2 regions of the Streptomonospora wellingtoniae genome follow, and region 1 is predicted to be linked to the other one. Evidence: predicted binding sites of a transcription regulator. Region 1 holds the regulator's gene; the other holds the start of a gene.

Region 1 (7,757 bases):
CATCGGGTACCGCTCGGCCATGGCCGAACACGGCCTCGACGCCGAGGACCTGGTCGAGCTGTCGCTGTTCGGCGTCGAGGGCGGCCACGCCGCCGCCGCCCGGCTGCTGCAGCGCGGGGTCACAGCCATGGTCTGCGGCTCCGATCTCATGGCGCTGGGTGCGGTACGCGCCGCCCGCCAGCGCGGGTTGTCCGTGCCCGGCGACTTCTCCGTCGTGGGTTACGACGACTCCCAGCTGATCGCCTTCACCGACCCGCCGCTGACCACCGTGCGCCAGCCGATACAGGCCATGGCGATGGCCACCGTGCGCACGCTCTGCGACGAGATCGCCGGGCACAGCGTCTCCCGCACCGAGTACCTGTTCGACCCCGAGCTGGTCGTGCGCGGCTCCACCGCCGCGGCGCCGGTGTCCTCCGCCTCCCGCGCCAGGCCCGCCCGGGTCTCCTGAGCGCTCCCACGGCGGCGCCGGCCGGGCGCCTGCCGCGCGGGGTGCCCTACCCTGTGGCCTATGCCCAGCGTCCCCCGGCCCACGCCCAGCCTCCTCTCGGTCAACACCGGTACCGCCGTCCCCGCCGATTGGGCGGGCCGCCTCAAGCGCACCGCCATCGACAAGAGCCCGGCCGCAGGCCCGGTGGCCGTGCACACGCTCGGCGTCGCCGGCGACGAGCAGGCCGACCGCGACAACCACGGCGGCCCGGACAAGGCCGTCTACGCCTACTCCCGCGAGGACCTGGACCTGTGGCAGGAGCGCCTGGGCAGGCCCCTTCGCGACGGCGTCTTCGGTGAGAACCTCACCACACGCGGCATCGACCTCGGCGCCGTGCTCATCGGCGAGCGCTGGCGCGTGGGAACGGTCCTGCTGGAGGCCGCCCTCCCGCGCACGCCCTGCGGGGTGTTCCGGTCCTGGATGGCCGAGACCGGCTGGGTCAAGCGGTTCACGGCTGAAGGGCGCACCGGCGTCTACCTGCGCGTCCTAGGCGAGGGGGAGCTGACCGCCGGCGACGGGATCACCGTGGTGCACCGGCCCGGCCACGGCATCGGCGTCGCCGCGGCGTTCCGCGCCCGCTACGAGCGCGACCCCGATCTGCTGCGCCGCGTCCTGGCGGTTCCGGGCCGCTCGGCGGTGTGGGAGGAGTCCGCCGCCGCCCTCGGAGTGCACCCAGCTGAAGGCTGACAGCGAAGCCGGGCTCGGCGGCGGACCGTCCGGTCGCCGCCGTCGCCGACACTGGAAGCATGCCTTCCGTGCCTCTCGACGGCGAGTCCGTCCCCGCTGACGGCTCCCTGCCCGCCGGCGCCGCAGCCGGCGCGGGCACCCGCCCCTTCGGCGTGTACGTGCACGTGCCCTTCTGCGCCACCCGCTGCGGCTATTGCGACTTCAACACCTACACCGCCGAAGAACTGCGCTCGCGCGACGGCGGCCACACCGCCACCCGCGAGGGCTACGCCGACCGGGCCGTCGCCGAGATCCGCCTCGCCCGCCGCGTCCTGGGCTCCGCCGAGGTCCCCGTGAGCACCGTCTTCTTCGGCGGCGGCACGCCCACGCTGCTGCCGCCCGAGGATCTGGGGCGCATCCTCGCGGCCGTCGACACCGAGTTCGGCCTGGAGCCCGGCGCCGAGGTGACCACCGAGGCCAACCCGGAGACCGTCGACCCCGGAGTGCTCGCCCGGCTGCGCGAACAGGGCTTCAACCGCCTGTCCTTCGGCATGCAGAGCGCCGCGCAGCACGTGCTGGCGGTCCTGGACCGCGCCCACACCCCGGGCCGGCCCCAGCAGTGCGCCCAGTGGGCGCGCGAGGCCGGGTTCGACCACGTGAACCTGGACCTGATCTACGGTACGCCGGGCGAGACCGACGCCGACTGGAAGGAGTCGCTGCGGGCGGCGGTCGAGGCGGGCGTCGACCACGTCTCGGCCTACTCGCTGATCGTCGAGGACGGCACCCGCCTTGCGGCGCGCGTGCGCCGCGGGGAGCTGAGCGAACCCGACGAGGACGTGCTGGCCGACCGCTACACCATGGCCGACGACGCGCTTGCCGCCGCCGGTCTGCACCCCTACGAAATCTCCAACTGGGCCCGCGGCGACGAGGCGCGCAGCCGCCACAACCGCCTCTACTGGACCGGTGGCGACTGGTGGGGGATCGGCCCCGGTGCGCACAGCCACGTCGGCGGTACGCGATGGTGGAACGTCAAGCACCCCGCGGCCTACGCCGCCCGCCTCGCCGAGAACCGCTCGCCCGGCCACGCCCGCGAGGTGCTCGGTTCCGCCGACCGCCGATTCGAACGCATCATGCTGGAGCTGCGCCTGGCCGAGGGCTGCCCAGTCGACCTGCTCGACGAGCGCGGGCATGCGGGCGCGGCACGCGCGGTGGAGGACGGACTGCTGGAGGCGGGTGCGCACGCCGAAGGCCGCGCCGTGCTGACGCGGCGCGGTCGGCTGCTGGCGGACGCAGTGGTGCGCCGGCTCGCCTGAGGGCCCGGCCCGAGGGCGCCCGTGCCGGTCGGCCCGGCCGCCGGCGCCCTCCCTGCTCCGGGGCGGCGGACGGCTACTTGAGCATCGGGATCGCCATCGGGTACTTGTACCACTCGCCCTTGTTGGAGGCCACGGCGGCGATGACGGCGAAGATGATCGCGACGGCGATCACGGCGAAGATGGTGATGAAGCCGATGATGACGATCATCAGCAGGTAGGACACGACCTGCCCGATGAACATCGTCATCTGGAAGTTGAACGCCTGGGCCGCCTGGTGGCGGACGTAGGGCGACTCGTCCTTCTTCACGAAGTACATGATCAGCGGGAGCAGCCACGTGGTGAGCAGCCCGCCCAGGTGGGTGATCAGCGCCATCTGACGCTCGTCGGCGGAGGGGTTGTACTCGCCGCCCGGCTGGCCGTAGCCCGGCTGGCCGTAGCCCTGCTGGTAGTACCCCTGCTGGTAGCCCTGTACCGGCGCCGGGTACTGCGGCTGGCCGCCTGGGTAGGGCTGCTGGCCGTAGCCGGGCTGGGGGCCCGAACCGTAGCCCTGCTGCGGTCCCGACTGGGGCCCGTAGTTCGGGTCGACCCCGGGCGGCGGGCTGTAGCCGCCGGGGTAGTTCGGGTAGCCGCCGGGCTGCTGCTGTCCCCCGCCGTGGGGCTGGTTGGGCTGGGGTGGGTAGCTCATGTCTGCTGGTCTCCTCTGTGAGTGGCCCCCGGTGTCCGCCGGAGGCGCTGCGATCGCATCATGTGCGGCGGCGCTTGTGCCGGGCGGCCGGGCCTCCCGAGTCCCGGCCGGGCGCCCGCCGGCTGAAGGCCTCGCTCGGTGAGACTCCCCCACGGGGCGCGGGGTTCCCGCGGGGCGCGGACCGGCGGCGCCGCGCACCCGCCCGCACCCCGCGGCCGGTCACTTGACCATGCGGATCGATACCGGATAGCGGTACTGGCTGCCGCGGTTGACGCTGAGCGCGGCCAGCACTCCGAGCACGATCGAGGCCACCCAGATCACCGCGACGAGCACGGAGCCGATCCAGGAGATTGACGGTACGAAGACGCCGAGGCCGATGTAGACCGCCCAGGCGATGAAGTAGGGGATGAGCAGAGTCAGCTGGAAGTTCAGCGCTTCGCCCGCCTGATGGCGGACGAACGGGGAGTCCTTGCGCTTCACCGAGTAGATGATCAGGGCGGGCAGCCAGCCGAAGCACGACAGGATGACGCCGGAGAGGTGGGCGATCATCGCCCAGGTGGCGTCGTCGGAGGCGGCGGGCTGGTGCGGCCGGCCCGGAGCGTAGCCGGGCTGCTGGGGGAAGCCCTGCTGGGGGTAGCCCTGCTGGCCGGGGGGCGGGCCGCCGGGAAACGCTCCGGGCTGCTGCTCGTAGCCCTGCACCTGCTGCGGCGCGCCCGGCTGCGGCGGCGGGGGGCCGTAGCCGGGCTGCGGCGGCTGCTGGTAGCCGGGCTGGGGTTGCTGGTGGAGGGGCTGGGGTTGGCCGGGTTGCGGTTGGCCGTAACCCGCTTGCTGCTGGCCCGGCTCCGGCCCGTACCCGGGCTGCGGGGGTTGGGCCTGCTGCGCCTGCGGGTATCCGGGAGCCTGCTGCTGGTAGGGCTGCTCGCCGTATCCCGGATGCGGTCCGTATCCGGGTTGTCCACCGCCGGCCTGGCCGTAGCCCGGCTGTCCGTATCCGGGGTGGCCGCCGCTGGGCTGGGCGTATCCCGGCTGCTGGCCGTATGCGGGTTGTCCGCCGCTGGGTTGGCCGTAGCCGGGGTGGGCGTAGCCGGGCTGGTCCCCGCTGGGCTGGGCGTATCCCGGCTGCTGGCCGTATGCGGGTTGTCCGCCGCTGGGTTGGCCGTAGCCGGGGTGGGCGTAGCCGGGCTGGCCTCCGCTCGGCGCGCCGTATCCCGGCTGTGCGCCGCCGGGCTGGCCGTATGCGGGCTGCCCCCCGCTGGGTTGGCCGTACTCGGGCTGCCCGTAGCCGGGCTCCTCGCCGGCGCCCGCCTGCCCCTGGCCGGGCTGCCCGCCAGAGGGAGCGCGGCCTGGTGCCGACTGGTCACCGGAGGGCCCCTCCTGGGGCTGTGGTCGGTTGGGCGGGGTCTCGCTCATCTTGTCCCTTGGCTGTGCCGATTGCGTTGGGCCGATAGTGCCATCAGGTGCCCCGTCAGGCCACCGCGCACCCCTCGCGCGCGGTACTTCCGGACACGTCTTAGTCTCGCACCCCGTGTGCCGCGGTGACGAAGTCGATGAGCTCTTCGACGCGACCCAGCAGCTCCGGTTCGAGGTCGGCGTAGCTGCCTACCGCCCCGAGGATCCGGTGCCAAGCCTCACCGGGCTCCTCATCGCTGCCCAGCGCCCGCAGGACCCCCTCTTTCCACGATACGCCGCGCGGCACATGCGGCCACGCCGAGAAGCCCAGCACGGACGGTTTGACCGCCTGCCAGATGTCGATGAAGGGGTGGCCGGTGACCAGCACGTGCCGCGAGGCGGCCTGCTCGGCGATGCGGCTCTCCTTCGAGCCCGGCACGAGGTGGTCCACCAGGACGCCCAGTCGCCGCCCCGGCTCCGGGCCGAACTCGGCCACGATCGAGGGCAGGTGGTCGACGCCTTCGAGGTACTCCACGACCACGCCCTCGACGCGCAGGTCGTGCCCCCAGATCTTCTCGACGAGCTCGGCGTCGTGGACGCCTTCGACGTAGATGCGGCTCTGCCTGGCGACCCGCGAGCGCGCGCCCCGCACGGCGATCGACCCGGACGCGCTGCGGGCCGGTCCCGAGGGTTCCGCGGCGGGCCGTACCGCGGTCACGGGGCGGCCGTCGAGAAGGAACGCCGCGGCGTCCAGGTCGAAGACGCGCTGGCGGCCGTGCCGGTCCTCCAAGGTCACGGTCCGCTTGTCCCATCCCACGACGGCGCCGCAGAACCCCTCGTCGGCCGACTCCAGGACGAGCCCTTGCTCCAGCGCCACCTCGGCGACGGCGCCCTTGCGCGGCAGGCGCCAATCGCCCGCCAGGACGTCCCGGCCGTACCTCTTGCCCGAGCTGTCGGAGTTGGTGTGCACGGCGGGGATTGTAGCCGCGGTCGCGCCGACGCGCCGGACGGCTCGGGGCGGGTCGCAGGCGACGCGCCGCCGCGTGGCGGGATCCGGCGGCCCGTTTTCGGCCCGACCTTGCACGACGGCTTAGAATTAGCACTTAGGACCATGGAGTGCCAGGAGGTGAGCACGTGCTCGACGAGCGGAAGCTGGCGGTTCTGCGTGCGATCGTCGAGGATTACGTGTCCACGAACGAGCCCGTGGGGTCGAGGGCCCTGTCGGACCGGCACACCCTCGGTGTGTCTCCCGCCACCATCCGCAACGACATGGTGGCGCTGGAGGAGGACGGCTACATCGCCCAGCCGCACACGAGTGCCGGGCGGGTCCCCACGGACAAGGGCTACCGCCTGTTCGTGGACCGGCTGTCCACCGTGAAGCCGCTCTCCGGCGCCGAGCGCCGCGCCATCGAGACCTTCCTCGGCGGTGCGGTCGACCTCGACGAGATCGTGGGGCGCACGGTGCGCCTGCTGGCCCAACTCACGCGCCAGGTGGCGGTGGTACAGTACCCGTCGCTCACGCGGTCGTCGGTGCAGCATGTGGAGCTGGTCCCATTGGGCCAGCAGCGCGTGATGATGGTGCTCATCACCGACACCGGCCGTGTCGAGCAGCGGGTCATAGACGGTCTGGAGGCGGTCAGCGAGGACGCTGTCGACAGCCTCCGGCAGATGCTCAACCGGGCCCTGGTGGGCACGTGGCTCACCGAGGTCCCCAGTGCCGTGGAGGATCTGCCCGGCCAGCTGCCGCCGGACGACCGCGCCCTTGCCGCGGCCGTACTGTCGGTTCTGCTGGAGAGCCTCGTCGAGCGCCACGACGAGAAGATCGTCCTCGGTGGTACGGCGAATCTCGCCGCGATGGATTTGTCGGCTAGCCTTCGGGACGTACTCGAGGCCTTGGAAGAAAACGTCGTGCTGCTCCGTTTGCTGGGAGAGGCGGGCGACCCTTCCATGCTGACGGTGCGCATCGGCGCCGAGAACTCTCACGAGGGTCTGAGATCCACATCGATCGTCTCGGCCGGTTACGGCATCGGCGATCAGCCTCTGGCCAAGATCGGTGTGGTCGGCCCCACTCGGATGGACTACCCAGGAACGATGGGAGCGGTACGCGCTGTGGCTCGGTACCTCGGACAGATACTTGCGGGGCAGTAAGTGGCGAGAGACTACTACGAGATCCTCGGGGTGCGGCGCGACGCATCCAAGGATGAGATCAAGAAGGCGTATCGGCGGCTCGCCCGCGAACTCCACCCGGACGTCAACCCGGACCCGGCCACGCAGGATCGCTTCAAGGAAGTGACCCAGGCCTACGAGGTCCTCTCCGACGACAGCAAACGCCGGATGTTCGACATGGGGGCCGACCCCTTCGCCCCCTCCGGCGGCGGAGGCGGAGCGGGAGCCGGCGGCTTCGGCGCGGGCGGCTTCCCCTTCGACGACATCATGAACGCGTTCTTCGGCGGCGGCCAGCCCGGCGGCGGGCGCAGCCCCCGAGACCGGGCGCGGCGCGGACGCAGCATCAAGGTCCGCATCGAGCTGGACCTCGCCGAGACCGCGTTCGGCGTGACCAAGGACGTCACCTTCCCCACGGCGGTGCTGTGCAACACCTGCCAGGGCGAGGGCACGGCCAAGGGCACCCACCGCCAGACCTGCGACATGTGCCAGGGGCGCGGTGAGGTCTCCCAGGTCGCGCGGTCGTTCCTCGGCCAGGTCATGACCACGCGCCCGTGCCCGCAGTGCTCCGGGCAGGGCTCGGTCATCACCGACCCCTGCGCCGACTGCGCCGGCGAGGGCCGCGTACGCGAGAAGGTCACCCGCAAGGTCCAGATCCCCGCGGGCGTCGAGGACGGCACCCAGATCCAGCTGGCCGGGGAGGGCGAGGTCGGCCCCAACGGCGGGCCGCGCGGCGACATCTTCCTGGAGATCGTGCAGCGTCCGCACCCGACCTTCGAGCGGCGCGGCGACGACCTGCACTGCACCATAACCGTGCCGATGACCGCCGCCGCGCTGGGCGCCTCGTTCACCTTCGAGACACTCGACGGCACCGAAGAGATCGATCTGCGGCCCGGCACCGGTTCCGGCCACGTCATCACGCTGCAGGATCGCGGCAGCCGCCACCTCGACGGCGCGGGGCGCGGCGACCTGATGATCCAGGTCGACGTCGAGACCCCCGCCAAGCTGGACGAGGAGCAGGAGGCGCTGCTGCGCAAGTTCGCCGAGCTGCGCG
Region 2 (7,757 bases), on a different contig from region 1:
CCGTGGCGGCGTTCAGGCCGACGCCGGCCTCCATGTTCTTCACCTTCTCCGCGACGACCCCGCCCTCAAGGCCGGAGTTGATCGCGATCTGCTTCAGCGGCTCCTCGATCGCACGGCGGACGATGTCGGCGCCGATGGACTCGTCGCCCTGCAGGTCCAGCTTCTCGAAGACCGGGACGCCGGCCTGCAGCAGGGCCACACCACCGCCGGGCAGGATGCCCTCCTCGACAGCGGCCTTGGCGTTGCGCACCGCGTCCTCGATGCGGTGCTTGCGCTCCTTGAGCTCCACCTCGGTGGCGGCACCGGCCTTGATGACCGCGACGCCGCCGGCCAGGCGGGCCAGGCGCTCCTGCAGCTTCTCGCGGTCGTAGTCGGAATCGGTGCGCTCGATCTCGTTGCGGATCTCGTTGACCCGGCCGGAGATGTTGGAGGCGTCGCCGGAGCCGTCCACGATGGTGGTCTCGTCCTTGGTGACGACGACCTTGCGGGCGCGGCCGAGCATGTCCAGCTCGGTGTTCTCCAGCTTCAGGCCCACCTCTTCGGTGATGACCTGGCCGCCGGTCAGGACCGCGATGTCCTCCAGCTGCGCCTTGCGGCGGTCGCCGAAGCCCGGGGCCTTGACGGCGACGGACTTGAAGTTGCCGCGGATCTTGTTGACGATCAGCGTCTGCAGCGCGCCGCCCTCAAGGTCCTCCGCGATGATCATCAGCGGACGGCCGGCCTGCAGGACCTTCTCGACGACCGGCAGGAACTCGTTGTTGTTGGAGATCTTCTGGTTGGCGATGAGGATGTAGGGGTCCTCAAGCACCGTCTCCATGCGCTCCAGGTCGGTGGCGAAGTAGGGCGAGATGTAGCCCTTGTCGAAGCGCATGCCCTCGGCGAGCTCCAGCTCCAGCCCGAAGGTCTGCCCCTCCTCGACGGTGATGACGCCTTCCTTGCCGACCTTGTCCATGGCCTCGGCGATGGCGTCGCCGATCTGGACGTCGCCGCCCGCCGAGATCGAGGCGGTGGAGGCGATCTGCTCCTTGGTCTCGACCTCCTTGGACAGGTTGGCCAGCTCCTCGCTGATGCGGGAGACGGCGGACTCGATGCCGCGCTTCAGGCCGACCGGGCTGGCGCCCGCCGCGACGTTGCGCAGGCCCTCGCGCACCATGGCCTGAGCGAGCACGGTGGCGGTGGTGGTGCCGTCACCGGCGACGTCGTCGGTCTTCTTGGCGACCTCCTTGACGAGCTCGGCGCCGATCTTCTCCCACGGGTCCTCGAGCTCGATCTCCTTGGCGATGGAGACGCCGTCGTTGGTGATGGTGGGGGCGCCCCACTTCTTTTCCAGCACGACATTGCGGCCCTTGGGGCCGAGCGTCACCTTCACGGCGTCAGCGAGCTGGTTCATGCCGCGCTCAAGGCCGCGGCGGGCCTCTTCGTCGAACGCGATCAGTTTGGCTGCCATAGACTTCTTGTCCTCCCGAGACCGGGCTGATACGCGAAGGTACGAGCCGATGCCCGCGACGGACGACCGTGGTACTTCCGGCAACCCCGCTGCCGGGGACCTCGGCCTCATCGCCTCGAACCAGGGTTTAGCACTCAGGATGCCAGAGTGCCAGCGACCCCATTATTAGCACTCCCCCTATGCGAGTGCAAATGCCCTAACCAGACTTCGCTGCGGCGTTACCCGCAGGTCAATGACGCCTCGTGGCCGCAAGTGGAAAAGCCCGCGCCCCGCCCTCGGGGGCGGCGGGGCGCGGGCTGGGCCGACTGCGCGGCCTGGCGCGTCGGGGGTCGGGACCGTCGGGGGCCGGGGGTCAGCAGCCTCCGGCCACGGCCGGGATGATCGAGACCTGGGTGCCCGACGCGGTCGGGGTGTCCAGTCCCTGGGCGAACCGCACGTCCTCGTCGCCGACGTAGACGTTGACGAAGCGGCGGATCTTCCCGGCGTCGTCGACGATGCGCGCCTTGATTCCGGGGTACTTGGCCTCCAGGTCGGACAGCACGGCCTGCACGGTCTCGCCTTCGGCGCTGACCTCGGCCTCGTCCTTGGTGTAGGTGCGCAGGATGGTCGGGACGCGGACACTGACGCTCATGACTGCGGTATCTCCTTGACTCGCTCGCCGGCCGGCGGTTGCGGGGGTTGTCCGGGCGCTCTAGAGAAGCCCGGCCTCCTTGAACACGTCCAGGGAGGGCTTGATGGTCGCGGTGACCCCGGCCTCGACGGCGTTCAGGGTCTTCAGGCCGTCGCCGGTGTTGAGCACGACGGTCTCGGCACGGGGGTCGAGGGTGCCCTCGTCCAGCAGCTTGCGCAGCACCCCGGTGGTGACGCCGCCGGCGGTCTCGGCGAAGACGCCCTCGGTACGGGCGAGCAGCGAGATGGAGTCGACCACCGCCGCGTCGTCGACGCGGGCGACCGCGCCGCCGGTGCGGCGGCAGACGTCGAGGACGTAGGGGCCGTCGGCGGGGTTGCCGATCGCCAGCGACTTGGCGATGGTGTCGGGCTTGACCGGCTGGATGACGTCGTGGCCCTGCTCGTAGGCGGCGGCCACCGGGGAGCAGCCCGCGGCCTGGGCGCCGAAGACCTTGTAGGGGCGGTCCTGCACCAGCCCCAGCTCGATCAGCTCGCGGAAACCCTTGTCGATCTTGGTGAGCTGGGAGCCCGAGGCGATGGGGACGATGATCTGCTCGGGCAGCCGCCAGCCCAGCTGCTCGGCGATCTCATAGGCCAGGGTCTTGGAGCCCTCGGCGTAGTAGGGCCGCAGGTTGACGTTGACGAAGCCCCAGTCCTCGCCGGCCGGGTCGCCGATCAGCTCCGAGCAGAAGCGGTTCACGTCGTCGTAGGTGCCGTCGATGGCCACGACCTTGCCGCCGTAGACGGCCGCCATGACGATCTTTCCCTCTTCCAGGCCCGCCGGGATGAACACGCACGAGCGGAACCCGGCGCGGGCCGAGGCGGCGCCGACCGCGCCGGCCAGGTTGCCGGTGGAGGAGCAGGAGAGGGTGCGGAATCCGAAGGTGCGTGCGGCCTCGACGGCCATGGCCACCACCCGGTCCTTGAAGGAGTGGGTGGGGTTGGCGGAGTCGTCCTTGACGTGCAGCGAGCGCATACCCAGCTCAGCGGCCAGCCGGTCGGCGCGCACCAGCGGCGTCAGGCCGGGGTTCATGTTGGGCAGCTCGGCGACGTTGCCCGGAACCGGAAGGAGGTCGGCGTAGCGCCAGATGTTGTTCGGACCGCGCGCGATGGCCTCGCGGGTGACCTCGCCGAACTCGTAGGCCACCTCAAGAGGCCCGAAACAGAACTCGCAGGCGAAGCTGGGGGCGAGGTCGTAGCGTTGGCCGCATTCGCGACAGGACAGCGCGGCGGCGGGGCCGAAGGCGCGGGCGGAGGGCGTGTCCGTTTCCGTGGCGGTAATCGCCATGCGAGGCGTCTCCCCTCATCTTTCCTGGCTGACCGATCTGGCCCCAGGCCGGAGTTGGCACCTGCCTCGGCCGCCTCGCAGGATCGCGAGTCGCGCAAACCGAGATGGTTGCCGGGGCTTCGCAGGGCCGGTCCCTCCACCCCTCTGGATGAGCAATATGAAGTTGTCGGATCCGCAGTTGGGCGCCCGGGGCGCAGCGGAATCCGCATGCCACTGTAGCTCACGTTTCGCCCGAATTTCCATGGAGAGTGATCCGGGTAACACGCCTGACGCCGGAGCGCCGGGGTAGCGGCGCCCGTACCTGCGGCGCCGCGCGCGCCGGCGCCGGTTTCGGCGCGCTATCCCTCCGGAGCCCCGAACCGGCGGGTTTGCGCGGGGCCCGGGAAGGCGAGACCTATGACACCTTCGCGCAGCGGGCCCTGTTGTCAGCGGTACCGGTGTAGTGCAATGAGACGTCGGCGCGATTCCGGTGACAGGTGAGAGGTGGACGATCAGGTGGACAAGGCGCAGCTCCTCGTGGCTTCCAACAGGGGACCGGTGTCCTTCTCGATCGGCGAAGACGGCTCCCTCGACTACCGGCGCGGCGGGGGCGGCCTGGTGTCAGGGCTGAGTTCGGTCGCCGAGACGACCGACACCCTGTGGGTGTGCGCGGCCCTGACGGAGGCCGACCGCACGGCCGCGGCCCGGGCCCCCGAAGGGCGGCTCGACCTGGCCGGTTTCGACCTCGGCAGCATGCGCGTGCGGATGCTCGACATCCCGCCGGACACCTTCACCGACGCCTACACCCGCGTGGCCAACTCGACGCTGTGGTTCGTGCACCACATGCTCTACGACACCCCCAACAAGCCGCGCTTCGACGCCGCGTTCCGCACCCAGTGGGAGGGCTTCCGCTCCTACAACGCCGCCTTCGCCGAGGCGCTGCTGACCGGCTCGGCCGACAACGCGCGCGTGGCCGTGCAGGACTACCACCTGGCCCTGGTGCCCCGTATGCTCCGCCAGCGCCGCCCCGACCTGCGCATCGCCCACTTCTCGCACACCCCGTGGGCGCCCCCGGAGTACTTCGGAATGCTGCCCGGCGAGGTCGGCCGCGAGCTTCTGGAGGGCATGCTCGGCGCCGACCACCTCGGCTTCCTCAGCCGCCGCTGGGCCGACGCGTTCCTGCGCTGCTGCGAGACGTTCCTACGGGTCGACGTCGACTGGAGCCGGCGCACCGTGGAGTTCGGCGGGCGTGTGGTCCACGTCGGCGTGCACGCGCTGGGCGCCGACGCCGACAGCCTGCGCCGGCGGGCGGCGGCGGCCGACGTCGAGGAGTGGCGGACGGCGCTGCGCGAGCGGGTCGGCGACACCAGGCTCATCGTTCGGGTCGACCGCACCGAGCTGTCCAAGAACATCGTTCGCGGCATGGAGGCCTACCGCGAACTGCTGCGCGAGCACCCCGAATGGCAGGGCCGGGTCACGCACCTGGCTTTCGCCTACCCCAGCCGCGGAGACGTCCCGGAGTACCGCGAGTACACCGAGCAGGTGCAGCGGGTGGCCAAGGAGATCAACCAGGAGTTCGCCACGGCCGACTGGAGCCCGCTGATCATGGAGGTCACCGACGACTTCCCACGCTCGCTGGCCGCCTACCGCATGGCCGACGTGCTGCTGATCAACCCGATCCGAGACGGGATGAACCTGGTGGCCAAGGAGGCTCCGGCGCTCTCCGACGACGGGTGCGCCCTGGTGCTCTCCACCGAAGCCGGTGCGGCCGACGAGCTCGGCACCGACTCGATCCTGGTCAACCCCTACGACGTCACCCAGACCGCGGCTGCGCTGCGCAAGGCGCTGGAGATGCCCGAGGACGAGCGCCGCGAGCGCTGCGAACGCCTGGTCGAGAGCGCTACCGCGCTGCCGCCCAAGCGCTGGTTCGCGGAACAGCTGAGCGCACTGAAGTAGCGGCATCGTCCGGGCTATCACCGTTGATCTTGTAGCCATCGTCACTGGAAATCGTTTTTCATCACGATGGCTACAAGATCAACGAAGCTCGGGGGAGCCGGAAGCCGGAAGCGACGGCCGGGGCGCGGGCCGCCGGCGCCCGCTCCCGTCACTCGGCGCGCGCGGCCGCCGACTCGCGGGCGCGCCCGATGATCTCCTCGACCAAGGCGGCCTTGGCGTCGGTGTAGTCGTCCAGGCGGCCCCAGGTGCGCTGAGCCAGCTCGCGCTTGGTGCGGTCGTAGCGCTCCCGGTCTCCGGCGTCGGCGCGCAGGCGGTCGCGGAACAGCCGCAGCCGCTCGGCCTCGTCGGCGCCGGGCCCGTAGACGTGCACGTTGGTGTTCACGTCCGGGCCGCGCAGCACGCGGTGGCCGTCCGCTTCGGGCTCGCGGTGCCACAGCGCGTAGCCCGCGGCCTCCAGCGGAGGCAGGTAGGCGGCCTCGTCACCGGAGTCGGGCACGGTGAGCAGCACGTCGACGCAGGGCTTGGCGCTTAGGCCGGGGACCGCCGTGGATCCCACGTGCTCGACCTCCAGCGCGGCGGCGCCCAGCGCCTCGCGGATCCGGTCGGCTTCGCGCTGGAACAGGTAGGGCCACTTCGGGTCGGCCTCGACGACCACCACCCGGCCGTCGACGAAGTGCGGCGGCGGGGCGAGCGCTCCTGCGACCGCCTGCGCGCCTTCGCCTCCCCGCCGCGAGGGGAGGGGCGCAGGGACGTCGGGTGTGCGGGATCGGGGCGACCAGTCGATCGACTCGTTGGGGGACATTCCGCCAGACTTCTATGCCCGCCGTCCTCCGTCAAGGCGCCAATTGGGGAAAACGCCTGTTCAGCGGCCACGTACAGCTTGCTCGCGGTCACTGAACGGCACGGCTCGCACGGACCGCGAGGGCACCGGACAACCGGAACCGGACCGGGCCCCGGAACCGCGCCGACCCGCGGCACGGGTTTCAGCGCCGCCGGCGCCCGCCGCGGCGGCGTCCCGCCGGAGCGCGCCGGCCGCCGGAGCGGGCCTCGGCGCCGGCCGGCTCGCGGTCGTCGCGCTCCTCCCGGTTTTCCCGGCCCTCGGCGCCGCCGCGCCCGCGCTCGCGCCCGGACCGGCGGGACGGCAGGTCGTAGGGGTTGGCACCGGCGCGCCGGAACAGCAGCACGACCACGAGGCCCGCGAGCACTGCCAGAAGCACGCCCGCGGTCCACAGCGCCCAGACCGGCGGCCCGGGTGCCTCCTCACGGGGCTGGTCGGCCAGGCTCTCGTCGAACAGCGGCTGGCCCTCGGCGGAGGAGGCGGCCCGCTCCATGGCGGCGGGGGCGTCGAGCACGCCCGCGCCGTAGCCGGGGGCCTGCGCGCCCGCAGCGCCCTCCCGGGTTCCCGCGGTGAGCGCGTCGGCGACCTCGGCGGGCCGCAACTGCGGGTGCTCGGCGCGCACCAGCACAGCGGCACCGGCGACGAACGCGGCGGCCGCCGCGGTGCCGCCGACGGTGGTGTAACCGCCGCCCGCTTCCGGGGCGCGGATCCCGGTACCCGGGGCGACCAGGTCGACGCCGGACGCGGGCGAGTCGGCGGTGAGCGCGAGGTCCTCGCCTACGGCGCCGACGGCCGTGGCGCCCTCGTAGGCGCCGGGGTAGGCGGAGCCGCCCTTGCCGGCGGGGGCGACGACGAGGGCGCCGCTGCGGTTCGCGTAGCCGAGGGCGGCGGCCACCGCCTCGTCCGGTTCGGCGCTCGCGGCCCCCGCCGACAGCAGGAGCACCTGGGCCCCCTCGTCGACGGCGTAGCGGATGCCCTCGTTGAGCGCGTCGGGTGCGGCCTCGCCGCCGTCGGCCACGCGCACGGACAGCAGGTCCGCGCCGGGTGCCACGCCGACGACGCCGCCGGTGTACTCCCGGCCGTGGCCGCGTCCGGCGATGATCCCGGCGAGGGGCGTCGCGCCGCCTGCCGATCCCGAGCCGGCGGCAAAGGCGTCTCCCTCGGTGAAGCCGTCGCCGAGGTCGGGGTGGGAAGCGTCGACTCCGCCGCCCAGCAGGGCGACGAGCACGCCGCCGCCGTCGTTGCGGTCGGCCGCCTCAGCGGCGCCGACGGCGTCCATGCCCCACTGCTCGGGCCGCAACTCCCCGCCGCCACCGCTGTCGGCGGCCGCGGCCGCGGCGGCCGGAGGCGCTTGCGGAACCAGCAGCGCGACCGCGCACGCGGCCGCCCCGGCCATGCGCGCCGCGGCGCGCTTGCGGCCGATCACAGATACGCCGGCAACGCCCAACACTCAACTCCCAGCCCCGACTCCCGTGGCCCGTCCTCGGCGGGTGTCCGCGACATTGTTCCACGTACGCGCAGATGGGATGGCTCGCCTCCCGTGCGGGCCGGAGCCCGCCACGGCGCGCCCGACCGCGGAG

What was found. Region 1 encodes HrcA, which represses chaperone genes, less so after heat shock. Its sites were predicted from a motif close to TTGGCACTCTCNNNNNGAGAGTGCCAA; they were not measured.
Region 2: the regulator HrcA is predicted to act here: its motif matches at 1,613-1,639, upstream of groL (chaperonin GroEL).

Annotation. Positions count from the first base shown of each region.
Region 1 covers NZ_JAVREK010000006.1:128,042-135,798, reverse strand. Annotated here, with positions in the region: gene RM446_RS08375 (LacI family DNA-binding transcriptional regulator) at 1-448, shown strand, start outside; gene RM446_RS08370 (MOSC domain-containing protein) at 509-1,174, shown strand; gene hemW (radical SAM family heme chaperone HemW) at 1,234-2,466, shown strand; gene RM446_RS08360 (DUF4870 domain-containing protein) at 2,540-3,151, opposite strand; gene RM446_RS08355 (DUF4870 domain-containing protein) at 3,371-4,561, opposite strand; gene RM446_RS08350 (DUF3097 domain-containing protein) at 4,662-5,510, opposite strand; gene hrcA (heat-inducible transcriptional repressor HrcA) at 5,675-6,688, shown strand; gene dnaJ (molecular chaperone DnaJ) at 6,689-7,757, shown strand, end outside.
Region 2 covers NZ_JAVREK010000022.1:69,074-76,830, forward strand. Annotated here, with positions in the region: gene groL (chaperonin GroEL) at 1-1,447, opposite strand, end outside; gene RM446_RS18945 (MoaD/ThiS family protein) at 1,800-2,078, opposite strand; gene thrC (threonine synthase) at 2,139-3,404, opposite strand; SAM riboswitch class I at 3,417-3,559, opposite strand; gene RM446_RS18955 (alpha,alpha-trehalose-phosphate synthase (UDP-forming)) at 3,900-5,339, shown strand; gene RM446_RS18960 (GrpB family protein) at 5,488-6,141, opposite strand; gene RM446_RS18965 (S8 family serine peptidase) at 6,323-7,627, opposite strand.